4 regions of the Marinobacter sp. SS13-12 genome follow, and region 2 is predicted to be linked to each of the others. Evidence: predicted binding sites of a transcription regulator. Region 2 holds the regulator's gene; each other region holds the start of a gene.

Region 1 (4,224 bases), on a different contig from region 2:
GTCGGACTGCGGCCTGACAGTACCCACTGTGGTTTCGGGGGCCTGGTTCGGACCATCGCTGGTATAACCCGCCGTGAGATTGTTGCCGCGATTGTCGATCAGGCGCAGATTACCGCCGGTCAGCGACGCTGAAATGGTCGGGGCCTGGGCATCATTGATGGCATTGACCAGGGAAGCTGCATCAGTCACGCCGGTGGTATCCACCGGTACTGTCACGCCGCCAACGGCCAGGTCAAAATTGAAGTTACCGGCGGCAATGGCCGTATTCAGGTCAGCCTCCGACATACCTTCGTAGGTCGTTGTAGCAGACGCGGAAAGACCATCCTGCGCATTAAGTACATCCACCACATCCGCCGCGGAGAAATCAGCTACGCCGGCATCGTTGATGGATGCGCTAACGACGCTACCGTCCTCATAGGTGATATCAAAGGTTTCAGCCGCAAATCCGGTGGCACCGGCCGGGGCAGAAAAATCCCCCATATCCGCCACCCGACGTTCCAGTACCGTTTCCCGGGAATCCAGGTTGAGATCCGAACGCAGGCTGGTGGTGCGACGCGGTGCAAGGTTATCGGTTTCTACCTGCAGGTCGCCACGAATACCGGACAGGTTACCGTCATCATCGGCCACGAAGCCCTGAACCCGCATATTCTGGTTGTTGGTAACAAACCCGTCCTTGTCGATACCGAACTGGCCGGCTCTGGAATAGCGGACTTCACCCCCGTTATTGAGCACGAAAAAACCGTCGCCGTTAATGGCCAGGTCGAGTCCGTTGTCGGTAAAACTGATGTTGCCCTGGCCGAAGGACTGTTTGACGTCCTGCACCCTCACACCATCACCGACTGGGTTGCTGCCGGCACTCAGGAAGCCACTGGCGTACAAGTCACCAAACTGCGCTTTGCTGCCCTTGAAGCCTACGGTACTGGCGTTGGCAATATTGTTACCGGTGACATCGAGGTCCACCGATGATGCCCTTAAGCCGCTAAGACCTGTATTGAAAGCCATACTTCACCTCTGGTGTTTCACCGGTATCAGTTAATCTGCTCAACGTCCGACAGGGCAATGGAGCCCATGCCGGCGAGGTTCAGCGTAATGTTTCCGCCCTTGCCCAGCGAGACGCTGTCAACGTTCGCGCTCATCATGGTGCCAAGCTGCTCGGGACCATCCGGGTAGGATGCTTCAGCCACTACTTTGTAGGGGCCGGGAGGCAAACTGTTGCCGTTGCCGTCCTTGCCGTCCCAGCTGAACCCGGTCACACCAGCCTGCTGGGAGCCCATATCAATCTGGCGCACCCGCTCGCCGGCCTGGTTCTCGATGGAAATCCTCAGGCCAGAGGTGCTGGCAGGCACGTCAACGTTGCCGGAAATCTCGCCCTCGGCACCCAGGATGCCCACCGAAGACGGCGCCAGAACGGTACGGCCGACCATGGCCGAGGCCTGCAATGCCTGCGTCGAGCGGAACTGGTTTGCCACATCGTCGACGCTGCCGGAAAGCCCCTGCATTTCTTCCAGCGAGCTGAACTGCGCCAGCTGTGAGATGAATTCGCCATTATCCTGGGGTTCCAGGGGGTTCTGGTTCTTCAACTGGGCGATCATCAGCTCCATGAACTCGTTCTTGCCAAGTTCATTGCCGCTTTTGGTTTGCTGCTGATCGAGCTTGTACTTGCTCAGCACATCCGAGGCGTCTGCCGGGTTAATTGCGCTCATGGTTCAATCCTCGCTCGGTTACTGCTGACCCAGGGTCAGGATGCGCTGCATCATGGATTTGGCGCTGTTCATGATGTCCACATTCATCTGGAAGCTACGGGACGACGACATCATGTCTGCCATCTCTTCAACCACATTCACGTTGGGGTAAAACACATACCCCTCTTCGTTGGCTGCGGGATGATCCGGCTGGAACCGCATCTGCAGTTCGGCGTCGCTCTCGACGATGCCTTCAACCCGGACACCGGCACCCGGGCCTTCCTCGCTGCCGAAGGCCTGGCCCTGTTGTGACGGATTCAGCATGGACTGCTGAATGGCCGCGAACACGGGCTTGCGGGCACGATAGGTCTGCTCGGTACTGGAACTGGCAGTCTCCGCGTTGGCGATGTTGGACGCAGTGGTGTTCAGCCGCAGTGACTGGGCTGTCATGCCGGACCCGGCGATATCGAAAATGCTACCCAGTGACATGGTGTTGCTCCTCAGTTATTTGACTGCGCCCGGATCACTGACCCGAGAGTGCCTTTTTAATGCCTGTGACTTTGCCGTTCAGGAACTGGAAACTGGCCTGGTAATCCATGGCGTTGCGCATGAAGCGGGTCTGCTCCTGCTGCGTATCCACGGTATTGCCATCCACTGAAGGCTGATTCGGAACCCGGTACATCAATTCGCTGTCCTGGCCCATGGGTGACGTGTCCATATGGGACTCGTGAGTCCGCGTCATACCGAACCCGCTCATGCCCTCCTGGGCTTTTTCCATCATCGCCTGAAAGTCGATATCCCGTGCCTTGTAGCCCGGGGTGTCAGCGTTGGCGAGATTGTTTGCCAGCACTTCGGCACGCTTCACCCGCCCCTCCAGGGCGTGTTGATGAATGCCTAATGCTTTGTCCAGGGAAATAGCCATAATGCCTCCGATTCCTGCACCCGGCGTTGTTCGCATTGCCGTTTGTGCCTTTTGCAGGACTAAAAGCAATCACGATGCCAGTTTTCAGGAGTTGTTGCGGGGCGTGGGCTGTGGCGAGGTTCGGGTCAGTGAGGTGGCGATGAGATGGAGAAAAGTATGGCGAAAGCGGCAAGGGATTTCCCCCACCGGAACCGGCAGGGGCAAGCCGTTGGTCGCCCGTTGACAACTACCGTGGCCAGCGGCTCACAAACTCTTTTGGATCGGGCCTGGGCACCGGGGGTTTGGCTGAGCTAACGCTGCCGGTGTATAGAAAACCGGTAATCGTTTCATGATCCTCCAGCCCGAGGCCTTTGGCGATATCAGGATTGTATGCCAGGCCACCGGTGCGCCACATGCCACCATAGCCGGCAGCTTCCAGCGCCAGCAGCAAATACCCCATACCAACGGCGGCTGACATGGTCTGCTCTATTTCCGGTACCTTTGGATGCGTCTGGTGAGAGACGATGCCCACGATAATCATCGGCGCCCTCAACGGGTTCTGGCGAAGCTTATCCCTCACCTTATCCGGGGCATCCTCATCACAGGTTGATGCAAACAGCTCGCCCAGCGCTGTCAGGGCTTCCTCGCCTTCAATAACCAGATAGCGCCAGGGCCGCAAAAGCGCATGGTCCGGCGCCCTCGCGGCGCAGGCGAAGGCTTTTTCCAGGGTTTCCGCATCCGGTGCCGGCGCAGCCAGGCGCGACTCCGAAGACCGGTTCAACAAAGCATCCATTACTGCAGTCATAGTGTCTCACTGTGGTTGTCTGAAAGCCGTCAGTTCGGGCCCCAATAGCCCTTACGAATTGTGGGACAGATGTATTACTGTTAGTCTTTAGTCTAAGTACTTTCCACGATAAAAAGTACTATCTACCCTAACAACGAAAAAAAGCCGGTAGACACTTTATGAGCCAACAGCAACGCTTTCGCAACTTCCCGGATTCGCTTCTGACATGATGAGCGCCCCGATTGACCTGCGTAACGCCAGTTCCAGCGCCAGCAAGGCCGCTGTACTGGATTCGCAGAACAACCCGATTGCCATTCCCCCCATGCCGGATTACAGCGGCAGGATTCTGGCATACACCACAACTGCCGGCATCATTGTTTCGGGCATCCTGCAGGATGTATTTGGCCTGTGGATGCTGTGGCTGCTGGCCGGCGCCCTCACCTGGCCCCACATCGCCCATCAGCTTACCCGTAAAACCTTTCTGCGTAGCTCGCCCCGTATCCGGCAGAAAATGCTGCTGGTGGATTGCGCCATCGGGGGCGGGTTCGTCGGCTGCATCGGGCTTATTGCCATTCCGTCGGTAGCCGTCGTGCTGATGCTGATGTTCAGTTGCCTGATCATTGGCGGTATTCGCCAGTGGCTTTTCGGCACGGTCATCATGGCAGCGAGTATTGCGATCGGCGTGGCCATTGTCGGGCCGGCAGACTCGTTCCAGTCACCGATGATTACCAGCATTATTGCCATACTCGCGACAGGGCTCTACATCTGCGTTACTGCCTTCTATTCCCACCAACAGGCCCGTGCCCTGATGATGGCAAAGACCCAGATCCAGAATCAACGGGAACAGTCCATCGCAC
Region 2 (4,224 bases):
ATACTGGAGAACTTCGCCCTCCAGTTGTTTGTCCACCAGGTTCCACAGCAACGCCCGCTGACGGGGTGGCGAGGATTCCAGCAGGTGGGCAATATCACTGGGGCTCAGGCCGCCATTGAGGATGCGGGCAACCTGTTTCAGGGCGCCACTGTCCAGCGCTTCGCTCAGGGAGCGAAGGCGTTGGCGAGCCTGGCTTTTCTCCAGAATATCGGTCATGGATCACCCACAGTCAGAAAACCCCCGTATTATAGCGAAGTTAGGGTACACAGGTGAGAAAGAGTTGTAGGTGAATGCCGTGGTCGGGCCACCCACGGGCTGGCGGCTATTCGCCCTCGCCGAAATAATCATCAATAAGTGCTGACAGCGCCTCGATGGCCTCGGACTCGTCCGGCCCGTCTGCAATCAGTTCTACTTCCGTGCCCTGGCTGGCAGCCAGCATCATCACCGGCATGATGCTCTTGGCGTCCACTTTTCGGTCGTTCCGGCTGATCTGAACACTGCTCTCGAAATCCGACGCGGTTGCAACCAGCTTGGCGGCAGCGCGGGCATGGAGGCCAAGTTTGTTGACGATGGTGATGGGGCGGCGAATCATAGACGGTTCAGCTTTCCCGGCTCTGCAAGTGCGGAAGTTCAGTGTGCCGGACCTGGACGTTGCTGTACTTTCCCGAGAAATGACGGCCCAGCTGTTCGCAGACGTAAACCGAGCGATGCTGGCCACCGGTACAACCGATGGAAATTGTCATATAGCTGCGATTGCTGTCGGCAAAGGAAGGCAACCAGGTTTCCAGGAAGCTGGTCAGATGGTCCACCATTTTCCGGCTCAGGGGTTCCTTTTCCAGGAAGTCGATAACAGGCTGGTCGGTACCTACGAATTTTCGCAGGCTGGTGTCCCAGTAGGGATTGGGCAAACAGCGGACATCGAACACATAATCCGAGTCCAGCGGCACCCCGTGCTTGAAGCCAAAAGACTGGAACAATAGCGCCAGTTCCTGCTCACGTCGCCCGGCCACCCGCTGCTTGACCATGTCCCTCAGTTCGTACATGGACAGCCCGGTGGTATCGATATAAAGGTCGGCCAGTTTCGACAGGGGTTCCAGCAGTTTTTTCTCGTTGCCGATGGCTTCGCGCAGTGAGGTCCTGTCGTCGCTCAGGGGGTGCTTGCGCCGTGTGGCGTGAAATCGCTGGAGCAGGGACTGTTCATCGGCGTCCAGGTAAATGACCTCGATGGTCACGCCGGTATCCTGCAGGCTGCGGTAGATGTCTTCAAAGTTACTGAGCTCGCCGGACAGATTGCGTGCGTCGATGCTCACCGCCATCTTGCCCAGCCGGCCCGGTGAGCTCTGGGTGGTGGCTTCCCGCGTCAGGGGGAAGAGCAACCCGATGGGCAGGTTGTCAATGCAATAGAAACCCAGGTCCTCCAGCACGTGCAGGGCGGTACTTTTACCGGAGCCTGACCGGCCGCTGACGATGATCAGTTTCATAGCCCATTCACCTCGAATCCAGAGCGGCTCAGCTTCCTTCGGCCGTCATCCGGCGATAGAGAGAGTCCGCATCGGTACACTGGCGGAGTTGATCGCAGAATGCCCGTACATTGAACTTTTCGGCCAGCTGGCTCAGCAGTTCAAGGTGTTCACTGGTCGCTTCCTTGGGAACAATCAGGGCAAACACCAGGTCTACCGGCTGGTTGTCGATGGCATCGAAGGCCACACCTTCTTCCAGGGTCAGCAATACCCCCACAACGTGATCGAGCCCTTCCAGGCGACAGTGGGGAATGGCGATACCCTGGCCAATACCCGTGCTCCCCAGTCGCTCCCGGGCAACGAGGTTGTTGAATATCGCGGTATCACTGAGCGACGGATCGTGTTGCTGGATCTGCTCCGCAATGGTTTCCATAACCCGCTTCTTGCTGGAGGCGGGCATCCTGCAAAGGGCCAGCTCCGGCGCGAGAATGTTCTCGATAGTCAGGGATGTGTCGGTCATGAATCGACTGCAGTTCCGTAAAAAAAGGCTGCGGCAGCTTTTGTAACGAAGCCGGCGCCGCAGCTCGATTAACTGTTATGCACCAAACAGGACGCCCTAGCGGGCTCCGTTTCCGTGCATCCGGTCAACGTTCTTTTCCTTGTGCTTCAGGATCTGCCTGTCCAGCTTGTCCACCAGCGCATCAATGGCGGCATACATATCGCTGTTTTCGGCCTTTGCGTGAATCTCACCACCTATCACGTGTAGCGTAGCTTCCGCCATCTGGCGCACTTTTTCCACCTCAAGGGTGACCTGGCAATTGCTGATGTGGTCAAAGTGACGCTCAAGCTTGTCAAACTTGCCTGTTACGTAATCTTTCAGTGCGGGAGTCAATTCTACGTGATGGCCTGAAATATTGAGTTGCATAGGCTTCTCCTGTTATCGGATTTTACTACTACACCAGTCGCTTTCTTTCGTTGGACGGAGGAATGTGCATTGCCTCACGGTACTTGGCCACGGTTCGTCTCGCTACCTTGATACCCTGTTCTCCTAGCATGGCTGCAATTTTACTGTCGCTCAATGGCTTTTTCGGGGTTTCCGTTGCAATCAGCTTCTTGATCATGGCCCGGATTGCCGTAGAGGAACATTCTCCGCCCTCGTCAGTGCTGACATGGCTGGAGAAAAAATACTTGAGTTCAAATATGCCACGCGGCGTGTGCATGTATTTCTGGGTGGTCACCCTGGAAATGGTCGACTCATGCATTTCCACCGCCTGGGCAATGTCCGACAGGATCAGTGGCTTCATGTATTCCTCGCCATGGTCCAGGAATCCCTGCTGGTGCTCGACAATTCGCGTGGCTACCTTGAGCAGAGTCTCGTTACGGCTTTGCAGGCTCTTGATAAACCATTTCGCTTCCTGCAGTTGGTCTCGCAGGTAAGTGTTGTCGGCACTGCTGTCCGCACGCTTTATAAGTGAAGCATAGCTGGCATTGACACGAATGCGCGGTGCAATTTCCGGATTCAGCTCTACCCGCCAGCGTTCGTTGTGCTTGCGCACGATCACGTCCGGGATGACGTAGTCCGGTTCGGCCTGGTCGAGGGTATCGCCCGGGCGCGGATTCAGCCCGGTAATGAGGGCCAGAACGTCCCGCAACTGATCTTCCTTCAGGCGGCTGCGGCGCAGCAGTTGTGCGTAATCACGATTGCCCAGAAGATTAATGTAGTGGGTGATCACCAGCCGTGCCTGGGCGAGCCACGGGGTATCCGGTGGCAGCTGGTTCAGCTGGATCAGCAGACATTCCTGAAGATTCCGGGCGAAGACACCAGGCGGATCAAAATGCTGCAACCGGTGAAGTACGGCTTCCACCTCGTCCATTTCAAGCGGGTCTTCATCAGACTCTTCCATCATCCCGGAATGGATCTCTTCCAGGGGAGAGGTGAGGTACCCGTGATTATCAACCGCATCCATCAGCGCGTGGGCGATGGCCTGGTCCCGTTCGCTCAGGGGCGTCAGGTTCAGTTGCCACTCCAGGTGATCGTGCAGGGTTTCCGTAGGCGAGTTGCGAGTTTCAAAATCGTTGTCGTTTTCATCGTCGTTACGGGCCGATGACGCGGGTGCCGACTGGTAGATGTCGTCCCAGGCGGTGTCGACCGGAAGGTCATCGGGAATGGTGTCGGGGCTGTCGGTCTCTGACGACCAGTCAGGCCCGTTTTCGGATTCATCCCAGTCTGAAGACGATTCGGAGGCGGTGTTTGACTCTTCTGTCGATGAGGCTTCGGCAGCGGTGTCGTTCTCGTTTTCCGTGGATTCCGGATTCTGGTTATCGTCGTCTTCCGAGGTTTCCAGCATGGGGTTGGATTCCAGCGCCTGCTGGATTTCCTGCTGGAGGTCGAGGGTGGAGAGCTGCAGTAGCCTGATAGCCTGTTGCAGCTGGGGCGTCATGGTCAGGCTTTGACCCAGCTTTAACTGTAATGAGGCTTTCATAACCATAGTTCAGGATCCGTCACTCGGTCGCTCTCGGCCTTTCCGGGGAGTTGAGGTTGCATAAAAACTCTTTGTATGCTGGCAACTTGCCGTGCCAAGCAAGTTCTTTGCCGAGTGTACTACAGGCGAAATTCATTGCCTAGATACACTTCCTTGACCTGCTGGTTGGCAAGAATAGCTTCCGAGTTGCCGGATGCGATGATATGGCCTCCGCTGACTATATAGGCGTTCTCACAGATGTCGAGTGTTTCCCTCACATTGTGGTCGGTGATCAGCACTCC
Region 3 (4,224 bases), 1.2 Mb from region 2:
TTGGCCGGCGCTGTGACTCTGGGCGTGACCCTGGCCCGGTAGGTGGTTGCCCCCGTTGGCAAACGTTCTGGCGCCTGTTTACCGGTTGGTTTTCAGGCACCGCCATAAGGTGTTGAGGGCACACTCTGGGAGAAGTGCCCGTCAACCCGGCAGGGAACGGCCTCGGCTTCACTTTATAGGCGCGCAAGGCGCGATCAGCGGCGCCTGTGACGGGCGACAAGGCCCGCAAGCCCGAGCATGAATAAAGAAAGCGTCGCGGGTTCGGGCACAGCTACCGGCTGATTGTCGTGACGGATGACTGAAAAGCTGTCGACTGAAAAAGTCATGAAAAAGGACTCATCGGCGTCACTCGAGGAGGTCGAAATTTCTCCCCTGATATCGCTGAAAGCGGAGAGATTGTCGGCACTTCCCGCAAGCGAAATGTCATCCAGGAGGGTGCCAGAGTGGTCATTAAAGAACATCTGAAAGTTTCGTGGCGCGACACTGGTACCGCTGAAGTTGGTGTTAACATCCCGGCTCCAGAAACCAAAGCGATCCATTCCATCCGGATCAATACCAAGCGTATGGTCGTTGAGCACCTGGTAATAGATTTGAGTGTCAGAAGGGTCTGAACCGAAGGTCACATCGTTATTGATGGTAGCGGAGTAGCTGCCAATTGATGCGTCGTGCAGGTAGTGCCCGATGGTGTCACCATCTCCGGAGTAATTGGCGCCAAAAGACATCGACGGAACGAATGCAGCGTTTGTGTCGAAGGAAAACTGACCGGAAATAGTATCCCCGTTAGCAATTCTCGATGCGATGGAGGCAGGTTCATAATCTGGATTGCCGCCGAGCGTGCCTGTCCACTGAACGGTTATCGGGGCGGCTGAAACGCCGGTGGCTGCGCTTACCAGCAGGACAGTCGAGAACAACTGACGAAACGACATACAAAGTCCTTTTTATGGAGACAAGAGGATATTATTTGTCATTCATCATAAACATCTGGATTGTAATTAAATGTAACCGGTTCACAGTTGAGTAGATCTGGAGTGCCAGGTCAGCAATTGCGCGATAAAAAGCTGAGGGTCGCCGTATTCGGCCGGGTATACCGGGACTATCAGTCCCGGGTTCATCGGTAGATCCGGGTTGGTTGTCTTCCGCCACAGGGCAAACCTCCGTTATGCCTCAGGCAGCGCAGAGCGTGGCCCGAAGTGATCCAGTGAGTCGGCCTGCTCTGACACACTGGAATTCCCCAGCGTAGAAAGTTCTGCCGTTTTCATCGCCTTCCGCAACAACATCCGGCTGTTGCGGCCTGAATTCGGGAAAACGCTATGGCCGGTCCGCCAGGTCAACGCCACGCCACCGTCTTCCGTTTGAGTCGGCAGGTTGCGAAGGCGCTGGTACATACCTTTATGCTTTCGGTGCCCCGGATCGTTCACAATCACCACAAATGAACTGGATGAATAGCGGGCAAGATAGACGCCCTGGTCGATTGCAGCCGTAATTGCGCTGGCAAGTGTCGCCATGGCATCTTCAGCCTGCTTTGCAGGTATCTCCCGGTGGTTGGCAACGTCCAGGTAAAGCACGGCAAATGTATTGTCATCGGATTCACTTCCGGCCAACTCTCCGACCAGATGGTTCGCCAGACTGGCTCGGTTTGGCAGCCCGGTGGCCGCATCATAAAGTGCCTTGCGCTCGACACGCTCCGATTCCGCCTGAGCCAGCAATTCTGCGTTCCGACGATGCTTTACATCGTTGCCCGAAATAACCAGAGCCACAAAGATGAGCGCACCGCTAACCAGGGCAAGTGGTGCACCCAACCAATCACCCGACAAAAGATTGTCTGCGGCGGGCATGGCGTTGTCGGGATAGATCATCGCGGCCATGCCGGTGTAGTGCATGCCACAAATCGCCACACCCATGATCAGGGCAGCACCGAACTGGAAGGCCATTCCTTTCAGCCCATCAACCGACTGCAAACACCGACAGATAAGCAGCGCGACGGCAGAGGCCACAAGCGCGATGGCCAATGAGGCGGTGAAAAGCACGGGATCGTAGCTCATGCCGGGCTCCATTTGCAGCGCAGCCATGCCGACATAGTGCATAGAGACAATTCCGCCTGCCATGAAGAGGCTGCCGATCGCGAACTGCACATTTCCAATACGTTCCTTGCCAATGATGTACAAGGCAAGCCCTGATGCACCCACTGCGGCGAGCCAGGAGACGACGGTTATGGTGAGGTCGTAGCTTGTTTCCACAGGCATTACGTAAGCCTGCATACCAACGAAATGCATGACCCAGACCCCTGTGCCCATGGACAGGGCACCGAGTGTCAGCCAGAGCCTGGCCTTACCCCCTTCGAGATTCGCCAGTTGAGCACCAAAATACAATGCGCTATAGGATGCGAGGACCGCCACCACAAAGGATGCAACGACCAGCGTGTAATCATAATATCCTGTCATTTTGAGACCCGTTTACTTGAATAAGACCTGTCCGCAAGGCGTTTTCGCCAGGCAAAGTCAAAGCGGACCGAGAAATTTCAAGTACGGGCAAACGAGCCATGTTGGCTTGGGAAAAATGTGTTATTTTGTAACACGCACATTGAGGCTACACATGTTATCTGGAAGAACATGACAGCTGGAGAGGAAATTACGGGCGGGTTGAAGGGGTCACCACTGCTCTCTGTCCTCCGCGCTTTCCTCAGCTTCGATTTCTGCTTTCCGCGCCTGTATTTTCTTCATTTTTTCCTTTGAAATCGGCATCTTGCCGCTGTCACGCAGCATGAACAGTCCGCCAAGCACCAAGGCAATGGCACCCAGAAGAAAGACCCATCCTATAGTTGGCATTCGCATGACTCCCTGACCGGATTGGTTTCCTTTATAGTGGACCACACACCTTCAAACCTACAACCAGATTTCGGATATTACTCCATGTCCTTTGCCAGAATTTACAGCCAGGCAGCCGCCCGCAAGGGAGGAGACGCCGAATTGCGGGCACTGCTACCCTGGGTCGCCGGGCCTGACGAGCTGGAAGCCCGGAGCGACGACCGCTACCTGTCGGAGGTTACCCGCTGTGTGTTCAAGGCCGGATTCGTGTGGCGGGTCATCGAGAATAAATGGCCGGGTTTCGAGGCTGCGTTCAAGGGCTTCGTACCGCTCTACTGGCAGCAGGTACCTCCAGAAGTGCTGGAGGACCTGGCGCAGGACGAGCGCATTGTGCGCAACATGCAGAAAATCCGAACCGTACCGGATAACGCCAGGATGATTGTGGATGGCGGCCGTGAGCACGGCAGCTTCGGGGCTTTCCTCAGCCACTGGCCCTCGGATGATCAGGTTGGCCTGCTGATGTGGCTCAAACGCAACGGCGCCCGGCTGGGTGGCAATACCGCCCAGTATTTCCTGCGCCGGGTTGGCTGGGATGGCTTTATTTTGTCCTCGGATGTGGTCGCCGGGCTGCACCGTGAAGAACGGCTGGACGCGACGCCGGGCAGCAAAAAAGCCCTGGTGCAGGCCCAACAGGCGTTCAATGACTGGCACTGGGAAACTGGCCTGCCCTACAGTCATTTATCGCGGATTCTGTCCTGTTCGGTGGGGGACTGACTTTATTCGCCGAGCAGGAGCTCCTTCGCCTCGTTGATGCGGGCGGCAAAATAGTTACTGCCGCCACGGTCCGGGTGCATCTTCTGCATCATGCGGCGGTGCGCCTGGATGATGTCGTTGCGAGAGGCATCAGGCTCCACCCCCAGGATATCCCGGGCTTCACTTTCAGACAGTGAGCCGCCACGGTACCTTTCTTCGCTTTCCCCGCGTTCGCTGTCATCACCATTGTGGGGGTCATCTGCACGCCAGGAGTCACCAAAGCGGCGGTCCAGGTAAGTTTCCAGCAGCCGGGCGGAATCGTCATCATGCTGCCTGCAGTACTGCAGTAGTTCGATAAACTCGCCTTCGCCCAGATCCGCCAGCGCCCGACCTGCCATGGGGCCTTTCAGTATCTCGCCGGTCATGTCTCCGGAGTCGTGATCCAGTGTCATGTTGAGGATGTCACTGGCAACGTTAGACTGGTTGCCCGTTTGGGCTTCGGCACCCTCCGTGCCACCGGCTCCGCCTCCGAAGCCCCCGGGTCTGCTGCCGCCCAGCAAACCTGGCAGGAAACGGCGCAGCAGCGGAAACAGGAAGCCCAGCAGGGCAAACAGGAAGTGCAAGCGGCCCGTCAGCGCCATAACAACCACCATCAGGATGCCGGAAA
Region 4 (4,224 bases), on a different contig from region 2:
AGTTCCGGTGAGGGTGCCAGCAGGCGGCCGTGAATACTTCCGATAAAAACAATGAAAGGCGCTGTGCACATGGCAAGCGCCTGGGCGGCGACCAGTATCCATACATTGAGGGGCATAGGACGGACCTATTTCTTCCGGTAGATGATCCCGGGGTGGCACTGCACCATTTCATAGAGGTGAGGCAGCCCGTTCAGCGATTCCGACGCTCCCAGTATCAGGTAGCCCCCGGGATTGAGGGTGGCATGAATACGGGTCAGAATGTCTTTTTTCAATTCTGCCGAAAAGTAGATCAGCACGTTTCGGCACATCACGATATCGAACTTGCCAAGCATGTAGCGCTCAAGCAGGTTCAGTTCCCGGAACTCGACCATGCTTTTGATTTGCGGCCGGATCTGCCAACTGCCGTTCATGGCCGGGGTAAAGAACTGCTTTTGCCGTTCGGGTGAAAGGCCGCGGCCAATGGCAATCATCTCGTACTCGCCACGGCGAGCCACTTCCAGCACGCTTTTGGAGATATCGGTGGCGGTGATTTTCACATCCCGTAGTTTACCCGGCCGCTGGCGCCGGAACTCTTCAGTGATCATGGCCACGGAATAAGGCTCCTGGCCGGTCGAACAGGCCGCGGACCAGATACGCAGGGACTGTGTCCCCTTCCGGTCACCGAATTCCGGCAGCAGTTTTTCCTGCAGGATACGGAACGGGTGATTGTCACGGAACCACAGGGTTTCGTTGGTGGTCATCGCATCGATAACCACTTCTTTCAGACTGCTCCGGCCGGAGCGCTTCACCCGCTCCAGCAGCTCACCCAGGGTGTTCAGCTTGTTCTCTTCCATGATTCGGCGCAGGCGGCTTTTGACAAGGTACTGCTTGTTCTCCCCGAGCAAAATGCCACACGCATCCTGCAGGAATGTTTTGAAGGCCTCGTATTCCTGTGGCGTTATTTCAGCTTTCATTGGATCTCAGTATTGGGTGAGTCGGAAGCGACAGCAACGTCACTGCTCTCGGTCGATTATCTCCATGACTCTTTCTGCCAGCTCATCGGGACTGAACTTGGCCATGAAATCATCCGCACCTACTTTCTGCACCATGGCTTTGTTGAAGACGCCACTGAGAGAAGTATGCAGCATGATATACACATCCCTGATGGCAGGCTCATTCTTGCACCTGGTAACCAGAGTGTACCCATCCATTTCCGGCATTTCGACATCCGAGATAATCAGTGACAGGTGGTCTGCCGCACGGGACCCGTCGGCTGTGATTTCCTTAAGGTAGTCGTAAGCCTGCTTGCCATCGTTCCTGGTAACGACTTCCATGCCAATGGCGGTCAGGCATCGTTCAATCTGTCGTCTGGCAACGGAGGAATCATCTACCACCAATACCGGCAGGTGGCCCGGTGCACGCTCTGCACTCCTGGTGCGTATGTCCTCGCCCACGTCCTGTTCGAGCGGTGAAACCTCGGAAAGGATTTTCTCCACATCGATGATCTCGACAATTCTGTCATCAATACGGGTCACCGCCGTAAGGTAGCCGTCCTTCCCGGCTCCCTTGGGCGGCGGAAGTATGTCTTCCCAGTTCATGTTCACGATGCGATCGACACCGCCGACCAGGAACCCCTGGGTCTTGCGGTTGTACTCGGTAATGATCACAAAGCAGTTTGCCAACTCTTCCCGGGGAATGCCCGGGAGCCGTATCGACATGGCAAGATCAATGATCGGGATCGTCTCACCCCGGATGTGTGCGACACCACACACCATGGGCCGGCTGTTCGGAAGGGACGACAGCTTCGGGCACTGAAGAACTTCCTTGACCTTGAACACGTTGATGCCATACATCTGCTGGTCACGAAGCCGGAACAGCAGAAGTTCCAGGCGGTTTTGTCCCACCAGCTGCGTACGCTGATTAACACTGTCCAATACCCCTGCCATTGTCTGTTCTCCTGCACGCAACGACTTGCTGCCGGCACGCATCTTGCTGCGTAGCTGTAATACGTCACCCGGCACGGCTAATGTGCCGGTTTATTGACTCCTGAATGGGCTTAACGGCCGGAATCGGAAATCATTAGGAATTTGCCGATTTTCCAGCCCTTACCCGATTATTGACAGCATAGGACAATCTGCAGCGTATGCGCATCACCATTTTCGTTACCGCTCTGCTAATGTCTGCCAATGCAGAGACCGTGATGGCCTCCAATACCACAGCGGAGCAAATCTATTCAGCAGCCGGGCAGTTCCTGGAGGCGTTTGCCGAAAAGCAGGCGGGTGAAGGCTTCTCTGTGACCCACGATAGCGGCAAACCGGACGCCCGCCTTTCCCTCGCTACCTGCGACACGCCACTGGACGTATCTTTCAGCGGCGATCCCTGGAAGACCACGCAACCGTCTCTGCTGGTTTCCTGTGAAGGCGACCGGCCCTGGCGTATGTTCCTGCCGGTGTCCGTCACTATCACCGGTAATGCCCTGGTGGCGTCCCGCACGCTTGGCCGGGGGGAGAGACTGACCGAGAGCGCGTTACGCACCGACTCGGTGGTCGTGAACTCGATCCGGCGCGGCGCCATCACCAGCGAGGATCAACTGATCGGGATGGAAATGCGACGGGGGGTTAACGCTGGTACCGTATTCACCCCCGATCTGCTGCTGACCCCTGCGGCAATAGAACGGGGCGATCATGTTATTATCAGCGCCCGCAGCGGAAACTTCTCGGTTAACTCCCGCGGAAAAGCCCTGGCCAGTGGTGGCATCGGCGAACAGGTTCTGGTGGAAAACCTGTCTTCATCCCGCACCGTCCGTGCCCGTGTGACGGCACCGGGCCGCGTCGAAATCCCCATGTAAGGCCCGCTGCCACGGCACTCGGTGGCCGCATGGCCGGCAAACATTTGCCGCAAACGGGGCAGATGACTGACTTGTAATGTCCACTGTGTAAAAATTTGCTAAAGAAATGTAAAGGCATGCCGATAGACAGGTATGAAACTCGTGGAGCCGCCCACTGCGGCTGATCAGCTAAGCAGGTAACGTTATGTCAGTTGACTTCAATGGAATAGGCCCAGGCCAGGTCAACACCCAGAAAACCACGGCCGACAAATCCTCCGGTGCCCAGCCTGCCCAGCCCTCCACAGGGGAGCAGGCAAAAGCTCAGGCACAGGGTGCCCGGGGAGAGAATGTTAATTTGAGCAGCCAGGCAAAAGACCTGAAGCAGCTTGAACAGAAACTGGGCAGCTACCCGGAAATGGACGATGATCGCATCGAACAGATCCGCTCTGCCCTGGAAGACGGCTCCTACAAGATTGATGCCGAGAAACTGGCCCAGAAAATGCTTGAGATGGATGAAAGCATTTTCGGGTGAGTAAATCATGGCCGCAATCGATGAACTGAAAGATCTTCTTGCTGACGATATCCGCCAACTGGAATCACTGGCGGATGTACTCAACCAGGAAAAAACCTGCCTGTCCGGCTCTGACATCCGCCAGCTTGAATCGCTGACCGGCGAGAAGAACAGGTTGCTGGAACAGATCCGGGAAAGTGCAAAACGCAAAATCCGCTTGTTGGTTGCCATGGGCTTTCGCCCCGAAAGTGGCGAACCTTCGCGGTTCATACGCAGCGCGGGGCTACCCGACCTGCTCGAACTGTGGGAGGACGCTGACCGTCGCCTGCGAAGCTGTCAGGAAATGAACCAGACCAATGGCAGAGTTATCAGCCATCTCCAGAAGCGCCTTTCCCGCCTGACTGATATATTCCGTGGTGTTACCGGACACCAGAAGCTCTACGGAGCCCAGGGCGAACAGAAGGCGGTTTCCTGCAGCACTATTCTTGCCAGTGCCTGATCCTGCATGACCATCCAACCCGCTGGCATTAGCGGGTATAGATGGTCATCTGTGAGTCCGGGTGAAAACGGATGTTGTCGATGGCGATATTGCCCATGGACGGTCCCTGGGTTCCACTGACACGGATATTGTCCATGCGGATCTGTTCGATCCGCTCCGGAAGGGCCATGCGCAGGCCGCCACTTGCCAGCACTTCATAGCGCGGTTCATCGTCTCGATAGTGCACACCGGTAATAGTCAGATCCGAATCCAGAAAATTCAGCACCGGCACAAACAGGTTGGCGGTCAGCTTCAACCCCTCGATCACATCAGGCTCAACCTCTCCGGCATTACCCTGATCATCACTTAACCCGGCCATGGCCGACACTGTGGCAACCCGGTCCAGTAAGGACGGATCCCCCTGCCCCG

The links. Region 2 encodes sigma-54, which starts transcription at its own class of promoters, with help from an activator protein. Its sites were predicted from a motif close to ANTGGCATNNANNTTGCTNT; they were not measured.
Region 1: a site for sigma-54 is predicted at 2,667-2,686, ahead of flgB (flagellar basal body rod protein FlgB). Genes of this name have one in related genera too.
Region 3: a site for sigma-54 is predicted at 950-969, ahead of QPL94_RS03720 (PEP-CTERM sorting domain-containing protein). Genes of this name have one in related genera too.
Region 4: a site for sigma-54 is predicted at 1,956-1,975, ahead of flgA (flagellar basal body P-ring formation chaperone FlgA). Genes of this name have one in related genera too.

The regions. Positions count from the first base shown of each region.
Region 1 covers NZ_JASSUA010000003.1:238,446-242,669, reverse strand. Annotated here, with positions in the region: gene QPL94_RS17060 (flagellar hook protein FlgE) at 1-1,002, opposite strand, end outside; gene QPL94_RS17055 (flagellar hook assembly protein FlgD) at 1,029-1,703, opposite strand; gene flgC (flagellar basal body rod protein FlgC) at 1,722-2,171, opposite strand; gene flgB (flagellar basal body rod protein FlgB) at 2,206-2,604, opposite strand; gene QPL94_RS17040 (nitroreductase family protein) at 2,831-3,388, opposite strand; gene QPL94_RS17035 (adenylate/guanylate cyclase domain-containing protein) at 3,594-4,224, shown strand, end outside.
Region 2 covers NZ_JASSUA010000001.1:2,034,355-2,038,578, forward strand. Annotated here, with positions in the region: gene mgtE (magnesium transporter) at 1-216, opposite strand, end outside; gene QPL94_RS09380 (HPr family phosphocarrier protein) at 323-592, opposite strand; gene rapZ (RNase adapter RapZ) at 600-1,481, opposite strand; gene ptsN (PTS IIA-like nitrogen regulatory protein PtsN) at 1,510-1,980, opposite strand; gene hpf (ribosome hibernation promoting factor) at 2,077-2,385, opposite strand; gene QPL94_RS09400 (RNA polymerase factor sigma-54) at 2,414-3,943, opposite strand; gene lptB (LPS export ABC transporter ATP-binding protein) at 4,063-4,224, opposite strand, start outside.
Region 3 covers NZ_JASSUA010000001.1:812,682-816,905, reverse strand. Annotated here, with positions in the region: gene QPL94_RS03725 (DUF2182 domain-containing protein) at 1-42, shown strand, start outside; gene QPL94_RS03720 (PEP-CTERM sorting domain-containing protein) at 195-926, opposite strand; gene QPL94_RS03715 (MHYT domain-containing protein) at 1,158-2,441, opposite strand; gene QPL94_RS03710 (DUF2897 family protein) at 2,649-2,825, opposite strand; gene QPL94_RS03705 (DNA-3-methyladenine glycosylase I) at 2,910-3,578, shown strand; gene QPL94_RS03700 (DnaJ domain-containing protein) at 3,581-4,224, opposite strand, start outside.
Region 4 covers NZ_JASSUA010000003.1:327,471-331,694, reverse strand. Annotated here, with positions in the region: gene QPL94_RS17445 (MFS transporter) at 1-116, opposite strand, end outside; gene QPL94_RS17440 (CheR family methyltransferase) at 126-953, opposite strand; gene QPL94_RS17435 (chemotaxis protein CheV) at 993-1,925, opposite strand; gene flgA (flagellar basal body P-ring formation chaperone FlgA) at 2,123-2,827, shown strand; gene flgM (flagellar biosynthesis anti-sigma factor FlgM) at 3,012-3,338, shown strand; gene QPL94_RS17420 (flagella synthesis protein FlgN) at 3,346-3,816, shown strand; gene QPL94_RS17415 (cyclic di-GMP-binding domain-containing protein, MshE-related) at 3,845-4,224, opposite strand, start outside.